One region of the Staphylococcus coagulans genome, then DNA from elsewhere that is predicted to be linked to it. Evidence: predicted binding sites of a transcription regulator. Region 1 holds the regulator's gene; the other holds the start of a gene.

What was found. The regulator Rex, encoded in region 1, represses fermentation and respiration genes when NADH is low (regulators of the CRP and FNR family bind a similar motif). The targets are predictions, from matches to a motif close to TTGTGAAATATTTCACAA.
Positions count from the first base shown of each region.
Region 2: the regulator Rex is predicted to act here: its motif matches at 1,351-1,368, upstream of KM149_RS01685 (anaerobic C4-dicarboxylate transporter family protein).

Region 1 covers NZ_CP092966.1:909,197-918,647, forward strand. The annotation lists gene tsaE (tRNA (adenosine(37)-N6)-threonylcarbamoyltransferase complex ATPase subunit type 1 TsaE) at 1-17, shown strand, start outside; gene tsaB (tRNA (adenosine(37)-N6)-threonylcarbamoyltransferase complex dimerization subunit type 1 TsaB) at 10-666, shown strand; gene rimI (ribosomal protein S18-alanine N-acetyltransferase) at 645-1,115, shown strand; gene tsaD (tRNA (adenosine(37)-N6)-threonylcarbamoyltransferase complex transferase subunit TsaD) at 1,108-2,136, shown strand; gene KM149_RS04150 (ABC-F family ATP-binding cassette domain-containing protein) at 2,585-4,528, opposite strand; gene KM149_RS04155 (redox-sensing transcriptional repressor Rex) at 4,681-5,319, shown strand; gene KM149_RS04160 (YeeE/YedE family protein) at 5,612-6,694, shown strand; gene KM149_RS04165 (sulfurtransferase TusA family protein) at 6,719-6,943, shown strand; gene KM149_RS04170 (sucrose-6-phosphate hydrolase) at 7,341-8,828, shown strand; gene agrA (quorum-sensing response regulator AgrA) at 8,886-9,451, opposite strand, start outside.
Region 2 covers NZ_CP092966.1:385,370-394,820, reverse strand. The annotation lists gene KM149_RS01685 (anaerobic C4-dicarboxylate transporter family protein) at 16-1,323, opposite strand; gene galU (UTP--glucose-1-phosphate uridylyltransferase GalU) at 1,523-2,383, opposite strand; gene KM149_RS01675 (glycosyltransferase) at 2,398-3,891, opposite strand; gene KM149_RS01670 (extracellular solute-binding protein) at 4,797-5,750, shown strand; gene KM149_RS01665 (sensor histidine kinase) at 5,747-7,303, shown strand; gene KM149_RS01660 (response regulator transcription factor) at 7,296-8,033, shown strand; gene uhpT (hexose-6-phosphate:phosphate antiporter UhpT) at 8,127-9,451, opposite strand, start outside.

The sequences.
Region 1 (9,451 bases):
AAATAATACATGTATAGTTTACTTATAAATAGCGCGAATCAACCTTTATCAGTTGCTGTTTTACAAGATGGCAAAGTTTTAGTAACACATACAACGACGGTTAAACGCAATCATTCTATACAATTAATGCCATTAATCGAGTTTTTACTTGTACAATGTGAACTTAAAGCAAAAGATTTAGATGAAATTATTGTGGCAGAAGGGCCAGGCTCTTATACAGGATTGCGTATTGGTGTCACTACAGCTAAAACATTAGCGTACACTTTAGGCATTCAGTTATATGGTGTCTCTTCATTAAAGGCAATTGCAGCGAATATTGAATACTCAGATGCCTATATTATCCCAATCATTGATGCCCGAAGAGGGAACGTCTTTGCTGGGGTTTATCAATGGCAAGGTCAACAGTTAGTCGCTGTCATGGAAGATCAACATATTGCCTTATCTCAATTAATTACACAATGGTCTAACAAAGAGAATGTTATCTTTATAGGTGATGATGTCACACATTTCACAAATGAACTTGAAGGATACCAATGTAACGCAGAACCGCCTAGAGCAGATAAAATGTATCGATATAAAGGTGAACCACGTGAGATTCATACGTTTGTACCGCAATATTTAAAGTTATCGGAGGCAGAACAAAATTGGATGGATCAACAGAAATAAAAGAGAAACTTCAAATAAGACATATGATGCTTGAAGATGTTCCAGCTGTTTTTGATCTTGAACAGATAAGCTTTAAAAAGAGTTCGTGGACGATTGATGCGTTTTATTATGAATTGGAGCAAAATCATTTTGCCCATTATTTTGTTGTAGAGTTCGAAGATAAAATAATCGGTTACCTAGGCTTATGGATTGTTGTTGACCAAGCCCAAATTACAACAGTTGCTATTGATCCGGACTATAGAGATTACGGATTAGGTCAATTATTATTAAAATATGTTATTAATTTTGCGTCTTCAATCGCAACGGTAATGAGTTTGGAAGTGCGTGAAGATAATCATGTCGCGCAGCATGTTTATCAAAAACTTGGTTTTGAATATGGCGGTAAAAGAAAAAATTATTACGGTGATGGAGAGGATGCGTTAGTCATGTGGGTGAGTTTAAATGACTGAGAATACAACGATTTTGGCACTTGAGACAAGTTGTGATGAAACAAGTGTCAGTGTAATAGAAAACGGAACAAAAATTTTAAGTAATAGTGTGTTAAGTCAAATTGACAGTCATAAACGATTTGGCGGTGTTGTCCCTGAGGTCGCAAGTCGTCATCATGTTGAAAATATAACATTAATCATTGAAGATGCATTGCAACAAGCAGACAAATCAATGGACCAGATTGATGCAGTGGCTGTAACGCAAGGCCCAGGTCTTATTGGTGCGTTACTTGTGGGTGTCAATGCTGCTAAGTCACTAGCTTTTGCTAATGATAAACCACTTATACCTGTCCATCATATTGCGGGGCACGTGTATGCGAACCAACTTGGAACAGGATTGAAATTCCCATTAATTGCATTAATTGTTTCGGGTGGACATACGGAGCTTGTCTATATGAAAGATCATTTACAATTTGAGATTATTGGTGAAACACGAGATGATGCAGTAGGCGAAGCTTATGATAAAGTCGCACGAACAATTGGTTTACCTTATCCCGGAGGCCCAGCGGTTGATCGATTAGCAACGCAAGGTGAGGACACATATCAATTTCCTCGTGTATGGTTGGAGCCTGAGAGTTATGATTTTAGCTTTAGTGGTTTGAAAAGTGCAGTGATTAATAAATTGCACAATCTAAAGCAAAAAGGTGAGCAAGTGATTCCTGAAAATGTTGCGACAAGTTTTCAAAACAGCGTAGTGGAAGTGCTCGTTGGAAAAGCAATGCGTGCTTGTGAAGATTACAATGTTAAACAGTTGATAGTAGCTGGAGGTGTAGCAAGTAACAAAGGGCTTCGTAAAGCTTTAGAACAAGCTACGCGTGAAATAGGCATAGAACTCGCTATTCCAGAACCACGTCTATGTACGGATAATGCCGCAATGATTGGAGCAGCAGCTCATTATATTTATGAAAAAGGAATTCGGGGCGACATGGCTTTAAATGGTAAAAGCAGTATGGATATTGAAATGTATTTAGATCATGAATAATGAATGTTGCACGTTTTTAAACAGCAACCTTATTTTGAGGGTGAGACAACGAAATCAAACGATTTCTGTCTCTCCTTTTTATGTCAAAAGAAAAGTGATATATTCTAATCACCATTAAAATTTAGATGCTTGTCTATATAGATGTATAACTATAAACAACTTAAATCTTCACATTTTAAGCTCACTTTTCTGATTGAGCAAAAGTCAATAGAGAACATGCGTACTTATGCACAAGTTGTTAAGAACCTGTGCATAACATTGGCGTAAAATCGGGGATAAGTTGTATATAATTGTGCATAAGGATAGAATATTCTAGCTTTTAACTTGTGGATAATGTGGATAACTTTGTGGATAGTTGGTGTTATGCTATTTCATATGTGGACGAAATGTAAACAGTAGGTGATTAAAAAAATAAACCGAGTAGAAAATTTTACTCGGTTTACTTCATTTAATCTTCATATTCAGTTAACAAAAGTTGTAATTCTTCCCAGTTTGTCATCACTTGTTCTAATGCTTGTTCGATTTTTTGACGTTCTTCAGCTAGAGATTGTGTTTTTTCGAAATCATTAATGACAGCTTCATCTGTCATTTGTAAATCAATCGCTGCAATCTTGTCTTCTAACTCAGAAATTTGGCTTTCGTCACTTTCAATCTGGCGCTCTATTTTACGCTTTTCACGACGAAGCGTCTTTTGATCTTGATAAGTCGTTGGCTGAGTACTTGAATCTACTTCTAACGTCGCTTGATTTTGTTGGTTATCATATGCAGCAAGTGCTTGTTGTTGCTCTAACTTTTCCAAATAGTATTGATAATCCCCTAAATAAAGCGTGCCACCTTTTTCGTTTAAATCAAAAATTCGATTCGCCAATTGGTTGATAAAATAGCGGTCATGCGAAACAAAAATGAGTGTCCCTTGGAAATGTTTTAAAGCTTGCTCTAACATCTCTTTAGAATCAATGTCTAAGTGGTTTGTCGGTTCGTCTAATATGAGCACATTGTTACGTTCTAACATGAGTAATGCCAATTGCAAGCGTGCTTTTTCACCGCCTGATAAATCATTGATGACTTTTAATACGTCATCTTGCGTAAATAAAAAGCGTCCTAAAACGGCACGCACATCTTTTTCAGGCATTTGACGATATTGGTCCCACACAAAATTCAAAATAGTTTTGTTTGAACGAAATTCTGCTTGTTTTTGATCATAGTAGCCAATTTTAAGATTTGCACCATCAATCACTTGCCCCGATAAAGGTGGAAGGCGTTTGGCTAAAGTTTTAATTAAAGTAGATTTACCTATCCCATTAGGACCGATAATACCGATATGATCCCCTTTGTTGATTTCAAATTGTATGGGTTGCGTAATAGGGGAGACATATCCAATCGTTAAATCTTGAATGTGCATGACATCATTTCCAGTATTGCGATCAAAATCAAATTGAATGTTCGCACTTCTAGCGTCTAACATCGGCTTTTCAAGGCGTTCCATTTTTTCTAAAACTTTTCTACGGCTTTTAGCCATACCACTCGTGGAAGCACGTGTAATGTTTTTTTCCACAAAAGTTTCAAGACGTTTAATTTCATTTTGTTGTCTTTCATATTCAGCTAAACGCTTTTGATAATATTGATCTCTTAATTCGATAAATTTAGCGTAATTTCCGACATAATGTTTAACTTCACCTAATGAAACATCGTAAATTTGAGTTACGATTTTATCTAAAAAGAATCGGTCGTGTGAAATAATAACGATAGCGCCTTTGAAATATTTTAAATAATCTTCTAGCCATTCTGTTGTGGCCATATCTAAATGGTTCGTCGGCTCATCTAAAAGAAGGAGATCAGGTTCGCTTAATAACATTTGTGCTAATGACAGACGTGTTTTTTGTCCGCCGCTAAAATCATTAATCGGACGATGATAATCTGCTTCACTAAAATCCAGTCCATTTAAAACAGTTTTAATTTTACTTTCATATTGATAGCCTTCAAGCTGTTCAAATTCATTTGAGAGCTTTTCATATTGATCAATATGCGTTTTATATTCTACTGACTCATACATATCCGCATGAGCTGCAAGCCAATCGGTTTCAACTTTCATACGCTCTGAGATGGATTGAACATGCGCAAACGGTTTGGCCATTTCTTCGAAGACTGTGTTTTGGGTATTTAATGTCATTTGTTGTGTCAAATAGCCTAATTTCAAGCCTTTGATTTTAGAGATATGGCCGGAATCATAGTTTTCAACACCAGCGATGATTTTCATCAATGTTGATTTACCCGCACCGTTACGTCCTACAATGCCAATTCGTTCGCCGGTTTTTACTTCAAAGTTGACGTCTTCAAAAATCTCTTCACCATCAAACGATTTGGTGACGTGACTTAATTGCATTAAAATCATATGGCATGCTCCTTTCATTCTTAATTATTGTACAATAAACGCAATATGTATCAAGCACTTAATGTTTTCATAACCATAAAATTAAGTTATAATTATTATCACATACTATGTATATGAGTGCACGCATAAGAAAGACTACGGAGGACTTTAAAATGGGAAAAGAAAGCAATAAAATTCCTAGAGCGACCTTAAAACGTCTCCCTTTATATTACCGATTTGTCAATATTTTAAAGGCTAAAGGTGAAGATCGTGTGAATTCAAAAGCGATAAGTGAAGGCTTAAATATAGATTCTGCAACAATTCGCCGAGATTTTTCATATTTTGGAGAGCTTGGGAAAAAAGGTTATGGTTACAATATTGATAGTCTATTGGAATTCTTCAAATCTGAGTTAAGCGATTCTGATGAAATCAAAATAGGCATTGTTGGCGTAGGGAATTTAGGTAAGGCACTAATCACTTATAACTTTTCAATTCACGATGATATGACCATTACTGAAGCCTTTGATATCAGTGAGGAAATCATTGGTACACAAGTGGGTGATGTGACGGTAAAATCAATGGACGAGATAAAAAGTACCGTTGAAGCTGAAGCGTTAGAAGTCATTATTATTGCTACACCAGGAAGAGTAGCACAAGAAGTGGCCGATGCACTTGTAGATGCAGGTGTGAAAGGAATACTTAATTTTACACCGAAACGTGTGCACGTACCTCAATCTGTACAAGTACATCAAATTGATTTAGGTGTGGAATTACAATCATTATTATTCTTTATGAAAAATTATAATGGTTAACCTTTTATGAAAATTATCCATACATACAAAAAGATTTGTTTGGATGAACTGTAAATTAAAACATAGCACTATGAAGAGAGTATAAAAGTCTAATGATAATATTAGATTTTATACTCTTTTTTTATTGCGCATAGGTCAGTTCTAAAGCATGTATGTTTAAATATACAAATGTATTCAAATGAACTTGAGAAAAAATATATGTTTTTATATTTATTTTTAAAATGTACTTGAAAAATAAGGTCTTATTTTTTATAATACCTATAATGTTAATCGGATATAGGGGGTAGGAATATTGATTTGGACCGTGATAAGTGGATTGATTGTGGGAAGTTTACTTGGTTTCGTAATGCAACGTACGCGTTTTTGTTTGACGGGTGGCTTTAGAGATATGTATGTTCAAAAAAATAATAAGATGTTTTATGCGTTGCTTATTGCGATTAATATCCAAGCTATTGGCTTATATATATTAACTTCATTGGGTGTTATCACGATAGATAATGGGACATTTCCAATTGTAGGAACGATTGTTGGATCATTTATTTTTGGTATTGGGATTGTACTCGCAGGAGGTTGTGCCACTGGGACATGGTATCGTGCAGGGGAAGGTTTAATTGGCAGTTGGATTGCACTTTTCATGTATGCACTATTTGCAGCAATCTCTAAATATGGCGTTCTGTTACCACTGAAAGATACAATTAATCAACAAACCGTTTATGAAGCGGATATGGCGACATCTACAGGGGTACCAAGTTGGATATGGTTAATCTTATTAACTGGTGTTACGCTATTTTTGGTTATGACCACGTTGAAAAAGCCAAAATCAAAAATCGCTATACCAAAATTAAAACCACGCTATACTGGGGTACGTCACTTTTTATTTGAAAAGCGATTTCATCCTTTTGTTGCAGCGATTGCGATAGGTTTCATTGCACTTATCGCTTGGCCAATGAGTATTTCAACAGGAAGAGAAGGTGGGCTAGGCATTACGACACCATCTGCGAACTTAATCGCCTTTTTAACAACAGGAAATGTTTCTTTCATTGACTGGGGTGTTTTCCTCGTTTTAGGTATTTTTGTAGGATCGTATATTGCAGCACGTGGTTCAAGAGAATTTAAATGGCGTTTACCAGATATTAAAACAATACGTAATAGTGTTATTGGTGGTGCATGTATGGGATTTGGTGCAGCGCTCGCAGGTGGATGCTCAATAGGTAATGGTTTAGTTGCAACTGCTGCATTGTCATGGCAAGGTTGGATAGCTTTAGTGGCTATGATTTTAGGGACATGGTTTATGAGCCATTTCTTATTTGTGAAACCTTTAAAAGCAGCGCGTCAACAACAAACGCATACATCACCACAATCTGTTAATATTTAAAAATGAAACGAAAGGAGCTTCACAATGTTATATGAACTCGGTACAGTGGGCATGGTTTGTCCATTTCCTTTAATTGAAGCACAGAAAAAGATGGAGGAATTAGCACTAGGCGATGAACTGAAAATTGACTTTGACTGTACACAAGCCACAGAGGCTATTCCCAATTGGGCAGCAGAGCAAAACTATCCAGTGACTGAATTTGAACAAATAGATTATGCGTCTTGGACGATTACGGTTCAAAAGGCGTAAATGATAGCACGTTCAATAATAATTGAATAATTTATATGGTATAAAGCAGTTGAGGTATATCTCAGCTGCTTTTTGTACGATATCATATTTTAAAATATTAAGATAAAGCAATATAAAAGAGTCTAAGGTCTTAATTTTAGGACATGCTTAAACATTTTTATGATAAAATAGCTACTGAGATCATATGGAGGAGCTAAGATGGGGACAGCTTACTTTTCCAATGCAAATTAAAATCATGATGCTCAAACGTAGCGTCTTTTTTATTTTTACATAACTCTAACGTGTTTAACGCGTCGTATCATAGTAACAGCAAATCATCAAAATAAGCGCAAGGTTTGGTTTATATGTAACAACAGGTGGCATATATGATCAGCAGTATGAGATAAGGAGGATACATATGGAACAATGGAGTCGCGAAATGCGATATCGTAAATATGAGGAAGTAGATGAAAAGGAAATTTTAGCATTACATGAAAAAGTAAAGTCTTCTCCATATCGTCAAATTTTTCATATTCAACCACCTACAGGATTACTCAGTCATCCGAGTGGTTTAATTTTTTTTAATGGCCAATATTATATCGCACATCAGTGGTTTCCTTTAGGGCCAGTAGATGGCTTAAAATATTGGAGACAACTAACAAGTGATAACTTAGTGACTTTCAAAGATAAAGGTGTGGTTTTACGTCCTGACCAGACATATGACAGTCATGGCATACATAGCGGCAGTGCATTTTCTTATCAGTCGTCGCTTTATTATATGTATACTGCAAGCCATAGAGATGAGAATTGGGAGCTTAAAAGTAGCCAAGTTATTGCTAAGGTACAAGACGATGGAGCAGTAGAAAAATTATCTCCGCCGGCAATTAGTACGCCACCTGAAGGCTATACACAGCAGTTTGGAGATCCGAAAGTATTTAAAAAAGGGGAACAATTATATGCTGTGATTGGTGCACAGCGTGAAGATTTAACAGGTTGTCTTCTCATGTATGTCGCAGATCAACCAGAAGGACCTTGGCATTTTAAAGGTGAAATAAAAACGCAATTACAGAGTTTTGGACATATGTGGACTTCACCAGACTATTTTCAAATTCATGGAAAAGATATTTTCCTATTCTGCTCTGAAGGTGTGGAATCTGATCAATATCAAAATACGTATTTAAGTGGCTATATCGTAGGGACATTAGATTTTGAAACACTCGTATTCGAACATGGTGAATTTCAAGAATTAGATGCAGGTTTTGATTTTTATGCACCGCAAACGATAGAGGATGAAGCGGGGAGACGCGTTTTAATAGGATGGATGGGTATACCTGATGTAGAGTACCCAACAGATGCCGATGGTTGGACACACTGTCTAACACTTCCTCGAACATTGACTATTGAAAATCAAATATTGAAACAAAAACCACATATGCATTTGAGAAAGTTGCGCAGTAACGAAGAATCAGCGCTAGGCTACGCTAATAAATTTATTAAACAGCTCCATCCCTATGAAGGGGTCCAGTATGAACTAGTCGTTGATATTTTAGAAAACGAATCTTCTGCTTTTGAATTACAGTTACGTGCTTCTAGTCATGAATCGACTGTCATTCGTTATGAGACAGCAACGAAAGAAGTCATACTTGAGCGTTTTGATAGTGGCGCACTGCCATTTCCGGTAGAAGGGACATCAAGAAGTACACGTTTAAACTCAGAGTTAAAACAATTGCGTATTTTTGTAGATACATCGAGTATCGAAATCTTTTGCAACGAAGGCGAACGTGTGTTAACTTCACGTATTTTCCCGAAAACAACATCGAATAAAATTAAGGTCGTTACGGATTCGGGGCAAGTCTATTTAAAAATGACTAAATATGATATTGCGACAGAAATGACAGAAGAATAATCTAAAAATAAATACAATCCAATAAAAAAACAAGCAGGTGATTCTTTTCCTGCTTGTTTATATTTTCTTTAAATTACGTACTGAAACATAACAAAACTCTTCATTTTTAAAATATGCAATGCGTTCTTTAGAATCCACACTACTTATGTTATGTCTGTTGAGTACAAAACTGTTATGACATCTAAAAAAGCGATCATCAATTTGCGCTAACTCTTTGAGATTGCCATAAAATTCGATTTGGCGATTATCTAAATGTGCAATCAAACGATGTGATTTAGGTGATGATTCAAAAAACATCACATCATCATATTGAACATAAACAGAATTGCTGCCGCGTTTCAGTTCTAATGTTTCAACAGTTTTATCTTTCGTTAATAAATCTAAACGTTTTAATGCAGTTTCTAAACAATCAACAATTCGTGTACGTAATTCTTCAGGATCGTCTTTAAAAATAAAATCCATCGCTGCAACTTTGTAAACAAATGTCAAATAAGTCAATTCAGTATGGCTTGTTACAAAAATGATATTACCAACAGGGTCATGCTTACGAATCTCACTTCCAAGTTTAATCCCGTTAATATCAGATTCTAATTGAATATCTAGAAAATAACAGCCAATATCAC
Region 2 (9,451 bases), 520 kb from region 1:
GAAACAATCCTATTTTTACATTCCTAATAATGATCGGATTGTCAGACCGACAATGACCGTCGTCGTAATTAAAAAGAATCCTGGAATTAAGAAACTCGTTACTTTTGTTGTACGTGTTTCATCAACATCGACAGCGAATAAAATCGTTGGTTGTGCAGGAATAACGAAGTTCACGTTTAATGTCTGTGCAATTGCAATAAAGAAAGTCGGTGGTATGCCTAGACTCAACACGATTGGCACGACAATAGATGCGGTCGCAGATTGAGAAATCACAATCATCGCCACTAAAGCAACAAGTATAATCATAAGCCAAGGCGCTTGTGAAATGAGACTTCCAATTCCATTTTCCATCATTTCTCGATTAGCAGGTGCACTAAAGATGGTAGCCCCTAACCAACCTGGCCCTAATACCGCAAAAATTGCACCAATTGCAGCTTGTGCAATATGTGTGGTTAAAATCTGATTCGGCTGAACTTTCACTAAAAGAAGATTAATCATTGCACTCGTATACATAAATAGTTGGACAAGATCGGTCATTTGTAAATGAACCGTTTTGCCGTCTATATGGAATGTAGGTCCGATTTTCGGAAAAATACCGAAAGTTAAAATACAGATGACTGCCACTATAAATGTGAAGACACCCCATTTAACCCGTTTATCAAAAGTCTTAACCTCTTGTTTATCTTCAATAATCATTTGTTGTAACATCGTTTGCGCTTGCGCTTCACTTATTCTTGTTCGACCCACAAATGTATTAAAACAGCTGAGAATCAACATACTTATTAACGCCGTAGGTAAAACGATGGAGAGATATTGTCCCATTGTAATCCCTAGACCTGCAAACTCTGAAATCATATAGGCAGTTGCTGAAGCCGCTGGACTACATAATAATGCAATATTTGCTGTTAGTACGGAAGCGGTAAGCGCCTTTTTAGGCTGGATACGCGCTTTCAATGCTGTTTTAGCAATAATTGGTTCTAAAGATAACGCAATATTAGTTGTCCCAATACCAAACACAAATACAAAAACAATCATCGGTGCGATAAAGATAATTGATTTTGGAAAACGTTCTATCATTTTTGAAGCAAGTTGAACTAAATAATCAATCCCACCTGTTGCTTGAAGTGTACCGCCTGCAATCCCAATGGATAAAATAATCAGCACAGCTGTAACAGGTGCAGAACCTGGGGGTAAGCCAAACCCAAAAATCATAATTAATTGGGCAAAAAGTGCAAAGATCCCACAACCCAATGCGCCTGCTGTTCGTAGACCCAAAACAATTGCGAGTATCATAATCAATATTTCTATCGCAAAAAGAAGCATTCTTTTCTTCCTCTTTTCTAAATTTTCATGTGAATATTTTAGCATATTTAAATGAGCAGTTTAATATATAAATAAAGCGATAAATGGCTAAATTGTAACAATTGAAAAAATAAAAAGAGAACGTGAACAACGGTATCAAATCGATAACGTCGTTCACGTTTTCTCATTTATTGTATTATTTACGTTGTAATAGGATGTTCTACTTCAAAGTTTGGATAAACTGACGAATTTCTTCTGACATTTCCTCATCTTTCAAAGCATACTGAATCGTCGTTTTGACAAAGCCAATTTTTTCACCGACATCAAAACGTTCCCCTTCAAAATCATAAGCAAAAACTTGTTCAGATTGATTCAAACGCTCAATCGCATCTGTTAATTGAATCTCTCCGCCTGCACCTGTTTCTTGATTTTCAAGATAATCAAAAATGTCTGGTGTTAGCACATATCTTCCCATAATCGCTAAATTTGATGGTGCTGTACCTGGCGCTGGTTTTTCCACAAATTTTGTCACTTCATATAAGCGATTGTCTTTTGATTTTGGATCAACAATCCCATAGCGGTGCGTTTCTTGTTCAGGCACTTCTTGAACACCAATGACAGATTTACCAGTGCGGTCGTACTCTTCAATCAATTGCTGAATAGCAGGCGTATCAGATTCAACAATATCATCACCTAATAACACGGCAAAAGGTTCGTTTCCAATAAATTGTTTGGCTGTCCAAATTGCATGGCCTAAACCTTTTTGCTCTTTTTGGCGTACATAAAACATGTTCGCTAAATTTGTAGAATGACGCACTTTTTCCAATAACGCATCTTTACCTTTTTCAGCTAAGTTATTTTCTAATTCCACTTGGTGATCAAAATGATCTTCAATTGCACGTTTATGTTTCCCTGTCACGATAATAATATCTTCAATGCCAGCACGTACCGCTTCTTCAACAATATATTGAATTGTTGGCTTATCTAATATCGGTAACATTTCTTTCGGCATCGCTTTAGTCGCAGGTAAAAAACGTGTACCTAACCCCGCCGCAGGAATAATCGCTTTTTTTACAGTCATAATATTCTTCCTTTCTACGCTAAGACTTTCCCATTAAAAAGTCTATCCCATTTTTCCATTAATTTTTCAGAATGATATAGTTCGATAATTGTTTTTCTACTTTCTTTTCCGTACTGCTTAGCTAAAGCTTCATCATTGATAACTTTTAAAATCTTATCAGCCATACCAGATATATTTTGATTTTCGATTAAGTAACCATTTTCTTCGTGTCTGATAAAGTCTGAAGGTCCATATTTAATATCAAATGCAATCACAGGTTTTTCTAGTAACATCGCTTCAATAATACTAAGCCCTTGTCCTTCAAATTGAGATGTAGATACAACACAACCAAAATCTTTAATTTTATCAGTTGCATTATTGGTATAACCTAATAGTTTAACATTTTTCTCAAGCTCATTTTCTCTTATTAAACGCTCCAATTTATTTTTCTCTTCACCATCACCGTAGATGTGAAATTCTATCTCATTATCCTTTTCCACAACTTCTTTTGCTACTTCTATTAAATATGGCAAACCTTTTTGTGGTACTAATCTGGAGATATGTCCAACTACTTTTCGATGTGTACTTTCAGGAATTTGGTCTGTAATGTTAATAAAATTACTAATGACAGAAACGTTATCGATTTGGTATTCATCGATAATATCTCTTTTCTGCGCTTCAGTGAGGCAAATAACACCATCAATTTTTTGTGCATTTTTCAATATATAATCTTCTTTTTCTTTAACTGCACCACTATTATCAAAATTCTTGTGGTGGTTAATATGAATTACAGCAAATTTCTTTGCAACTTTATGATGAGTTGCTAGCATTTTTGGAAAACTACCTGGTCCATCACAAATCATGATATTCTTCTTATCATCTTTAATTAACTCATCTAAAAAATATGTACAAAATCCCACATTATTTTTAAATTGTTTTTTCTCATTGATCAAATATGTTTGTCCGACACTACCATTTTTGGCATTGATTTGTCTATATAAATAGAGATAGCATTTACTATCAAAAAATTGCTCAGCTGTTAATTTATTTTCGTGATTGAACACATCAATTTTTTGAATCTTTTCTTTACGATAATAAATTCTTTTAATCCTTTTATTGTTTTCAAAAATATCTAAGAAGCTTGTATTCTCAAAAGATTTTTTATAGGCTATGTATTCGCCAGTTTTTTGATTGAAATATCTAGAGATAGTTTGACTTTCTTTTATCTCAACTGTTCCTTTTAATAATCGGTCTATAGCCTTATATAACATTGGATTTCTTTTGTTTTTTGATTGATCCGCTTTAGCCTTATAGAAGTCAAAAGGGTTCAACATTTCAGTTCTCTCATCCATTTTCTTGGATTTTTTTAATGACTGAATAATTTCTGGATAGTCAAATTTGTAATCAAATGTAACAATATTACCTGCAATTTTTTTGTCATAGAAAACTTTACTCCTTGTTAACATGGCAGTCGTCATACCGCCTTTATTAACATCCAACTCATGTACAATCATAAAAACTTTTTTCATTTAGTACACCCCTGATTCTCAAAATATTATCTTAATCACTAGTTTTTAAATAAATTTTAAAATTTTCAATTAATTTAAGCTTTATTGAAATACGTATTATCTATTTATCCTTTAAAATCATGAGTAGGAAGCGCTCTGATACATTCGATTGTTTTAAGTTGAATTGGACTCTAATAATAAATATGAGTAGTGTGCAAATAACAAAATTAACATTACGCATATCATACATCATTTAAGTTCCTATTGACTGTCCTTTTCTTCCTTTTACTCTACTGTTTAGCTTTACGATATACTTATAGCAATTGATTTTCGCATCGTTAATCAATTGAGCATTTTCGCTCATTCCCTACTCGCATCGCTATAAAACAAATATGCAAATTTTAAAAAATATAATAATTAGTGTGTGCCTCTATGAGCTACTTTTAATTATAACATCACTCACATTTTAATTGATATACAATTCAAGTATTCTTTGTCTCAATGAGAAAATAGAAACAAATCCAACAGCTTTCTTATCAATTTTTTAAAGAGATACATACAACAATAACCATTCACTTCTCAAAATAAAGTAAAATAAGATAGCTCTTAGCCCTAGCTAAAAAGCTACCTTATTCATTAAATCGAATTCCTTTATTTTTTAGTTTCATCCTTTACTGTGCCTTTAATTGTACTTTTTGTATTATCAGTGACACGACCTGTAATCGAACCTGTTTGTTTTTCAGACATATTTTGCACCTCTTTTCTATAAAGTCAAATTAAAACGAATTATTTTAATTACAACATTATCCTTTAAAACAATCAAATCATATGGTTATTTAATCATATGCATTCAACATAATGCTCTACAATCTTAATAAAAATTGTTAAAATAGTTTTAATACATATATAAGGAAGAACCTCTCATGATGAAAAAATGGCTATGTTGCTTTGCGTTGCTTTTACTTTTTGGTTGTCAACAGGACACTTCACGATCTCAAGATGCACTCACTGTTTATTCACCCTACCCACAAGAATTAATTCGGCCACTTTTGAAAGATTTTGAACAGCAGTACGATGTGAAAGTAAATCTTATTGAAGGTTCAACACAAGTATTACTTTCAGATATTCATCGAACTCCGTTAGAAGCGCGAGGTGATGTGTTTGTGGGTGGCGTATTAAGCGAAACCATTGATCATTCAGATGATTTTGTCCCCTACCGAGTATCTGATGTAGACAAATTTCATGATTTTGAATCCAAAAATCATTTAGTTACGCCTTTTATGTTGATGCCTACAGTGATTGTTGTCAATAAAGATTTAATAGGGTCCATTCCGGTCAGAGGTTATGAAGATTTATTGCAACCTCCACTAAATGCTCGTGTTGCTTATTCTAACCCTTACACCACTACGACAGGTTACCAACATATGCGCGCTTTATATCACTTACATCATAATACGCAAACAATTAAGCAGTTTCAGCACCATGCCGTGCAATTGGAAAAGTCTTCTCAAGTCGTAGAACAGGTCGCAAAGGGCCGTTATTATGCAGGCTTAAGCTATGAACTCGATGCTCGAAGATGGATGAAAAAAGGTTATCCATTAAAATTAGTCTACCCTACTGAGGGGACTGTGATTAATATAGATGGCATCGCACTCGTTCATAATGCACATCCAAATTCAAAAAGAGAAGCACTCGTCAAATATTTAACTGGTCGTGCAGTTCAAACCCGTTTAGCGCAAGAATTTGGTGTCAAACCGATTCGTAAAGACGTGGCAGAAGTTTCAGAAACAGGCACATTAAAACTTAAAGACATCCCTGCTATTTCTGAATACGAATTGCCTCATGACACACATCAAGCTTTTTTGGAGCGTTTAAAATGAAAACTTACAAACCTTACCGTCAACAATTACGTCGCTCTTTCTTTCTCTCAACGGTCATGCCTGTCTTTTTAGTAATGCTCATTGGCATCATCAGTTTCTATACGCTCTATATTTGGGTGGAGCATCGTACGGTACAACAGCACGTTAATCAAACACAACACGCCATTGTTCAAGCATCACAACAGACAGAATCAGATATTTCAAAATTGAAGACCACATTTAAAGAACTCAACACGAGCGACCCACAAGATTTGACGAAATTGAACCGTATATTATTTAAAATGATTCATGAACAATCCGGAACATTGTATTTTGTTGTGACACAACATCATAAACAAGTAACGACAAACAATTATGAAGACCAACGACTCAATACACTTTATCTGCTTAACACACATAACGTTACATTTAAAAATGGTCCTGCATCTATCCAAATATATTTAGCACAAACGCCACGTATCGATGAAATTTTAAAAGACTCTGGCCAATCTACAGTCATCGTTGATCGTTTTGATAACATTTTATTTACAAACTCTGAACACTTTCGTCTCGATGATAAATGGCAACCTCCTCAATTTGGTTTTATATCGGATGTAGTCAAAATCAATCAAAATGGCGATCGATTGATTCAATTTAAAAACATACATGACACCTTAGAGGATGGAATCATACTGCTCATTATTATGGGACTTGTGTTGATTTTATTCATTTTATTTGGTCTGTTTAATGCACATAACATGGCGAAAAGACAAACTCAAGATATTGAAGCAATTATTCAACGGATTTACTATGCGAAAAATCGTCATCTCGGTCGCTATCAACCATTAGCACAGCCGAGTGAACTCGAAGAAATCAATACCTATATTTATGATTTGTTCGAATCGAATGAAAAATTGATACGCTCTATCGAAAATACGGAACAACGTTTACGTGAAATACAATTAAAAGAAATAGAGCGCCAGTTCCAACCGCATTTTCTGTTCAATACGATGCAAACAATTCAATATTTGATTACTCTATCCCCTCAACTCGCTCAACAAGTGGTGCAACAATTATCGCAAATGCTTCGTTATACGTTACGCGTAAAATCTGATTACGTCCAAATCAAAGATGAACTTGATTATATTCAACAATACGTCGCAATTCAGAATGTGCGATTTGATCATTTGATTAACTTAGAATTTGAAATTCAAAGTGATTTATATACAGCACAAATCGGTAAAATGATGATTCAGCCTTTAGTTGAAAATGCCATCAAACATGGCCGTACGGATGACAAACTTTTGATACGTATTCGCATCACTGAAAACAAACACGCACTTCGTGTCTTTGTTTCAGATAATGGACAAGGGATGTCTAAAGAAAAATGCAAAGAGGTAAGACATTCACTGAATGAAAGCGTGTTTGATACTGAACATTTGGGCTTAAATCATCTAAATCACAAAGCACGTATTCGTTACGGAGAACAAGCGCGATTACGTATTTTTTCAACACCTTATCAAGGCACCCTCATCGCTTATCAACTACCAAGGGAGGCGATATCTCATGTATAAAGTCGTGATTTGTGACGACGAAAGAATCATAAGAGAAGGGCTGAAACAAGCCATTCCGTGGAATGAATATCATTTTTCACATGTATTACTAGCAAAAGATGGCATCGAAGGGTTATCACTGATTCGTGAATATCAACCAGAATTAGTGATTACCGACATTCGGATGCCGCGCATGGACGGTGTAAAATTGTTAGATGCGATTAAAGATTATGATTGTAAGAAGATTATTTTATCTAGTTATGATGATTTTGAATATATGAAAGCTGGCATTCAGCACCATGTCTTAGATTATCTATTGAAGCCTATTGACACTTCACAATTAACCCAATTATTAGCGCAATGGGCAACAGCATTCCAACCTGTACACCCTGCTGCACAATTAGAAGTTTTTCAACCGTTGATGAAAGTTGAATATGGTGATTATTATGTTAATGTGATGATTCAACAAATACAGCAGCGTTTTCATCAAAAATGTCACGTTTCTGATCTAATCGCTCCCTTACCTGTAAGCGAATCTTATTTGATGCGTACATTTAAAGAGCATGTGGGTATTACAATTCTGGATTATTTAAATCGATACCGAATTTATCAATCACTTTCATTATTACAAAGCCAAAATAAACATTATGAAATTGCAGACAAAGTTGGTTTTTCAGAGTATAAAACATTCAGTTATCACTTTAAAAAGTATTTAAATATGACACCCAGCGAATACGCGAAACAACAGTAAAAGTATTCGTTTATCAAAAAAGAAAAGGCAACTCGATGTGTAGAAAGCCAAATTTAGCTTCTTTTGTGATCGAGTTGCCTCTATTAATTTCATTTATAAATGTAAGCTTCTAATTTTCTTTTCTTCAAAATATGCGACAATACCAAGGAGTATAATACCAATAAATAACGCTGCGTAGAAAACGATAAATACGTCTGTCCATCCACTTAACGTATAACCAAAGACATTTAAACCGTTTCTTTCCGGGTCAGCAATGGCAGCTAAACCTACTTTAGCCATAGAATCGCCAAATAAATATGCAAAGGATCCCGTCATTCCATTTGCTACACTAATCGCATTTTTAGGGACAAATCCTGTTAACGATACACCAATTAACAATTGTGGACCGAAAATCAATGCGCCTAATGCAAAGAGTGACACGTTAACCATCGTTACACTTGTTGCATTCGTATAGAATAAGACCACGAACGTAATTAAGAACATACAGCCAATCGCGACGATAGCACGACGACCTTTTAACAAGTCAGAGATGTATCCCCATAATAAACTTGCGACAAGCGCACCCATTTCAAAATAGAATATTGTGTTAACTGCGTCTTCTTTTCCAAAATGCAATTGTTCAGAAACATAAAGTGGTGCCCAGTTATCAATACCAATCCGCACAATGTACACAAACACATTAGATACACATAAAATCCAGATAACCGGATTTTTCAAGATATACTTTTTGAAAATTTCCCATTTTGTCATACTTTGTGCATCAATATTTTCTTGATCTACAGGTTCTTCCCAAATTTCTTCTGCACGATTCCATCCTAATTCTTCTGGATCATCTTTACCAATAAATAATGTGACAACACCGATAATTAACGCTATAACAGCTGGGAAAATAAACATACCTACAACGCTACCATGGAAAAACATATTTGCGCCCCATAGTGCAAGCGCCCCTGCTATTGCACCACCGATATTATGTGACGTATTCCAAAAGCCGAGATAACGCCCTCGTTTAGTTCGCGGTGCCCATCTAGAAATCGTTGAGTAACTTGCAGGTCCACCGACGGATTGAAAAATACCGTTGAGTCCCCAAAGTACAATAAATAAACCTAAAACAGAACCAAAATAACTTAACACGAAGCCCATAATTAATACAGTTATCGCGGAAAGAATTAATAAAAATGAAATAATTTTTTTCGTGTTACGTCCATCAACAAAGTAACCTAATAGTGTTTTCCCTAGGCCATAAGTAATACTAAATGCTAACCCAATATAACCTAATTCTAATGTAGACAACCCGATTTCTTCTTTTAATAAAGGTTGAGCTGCTTTAAAATTGTTTCGAATTAAGTACATGGCCATATATGCGAGAAATACGACGAAAAAGGCTTGTAAAAAGTTACGTAACCATAATTTTCGTT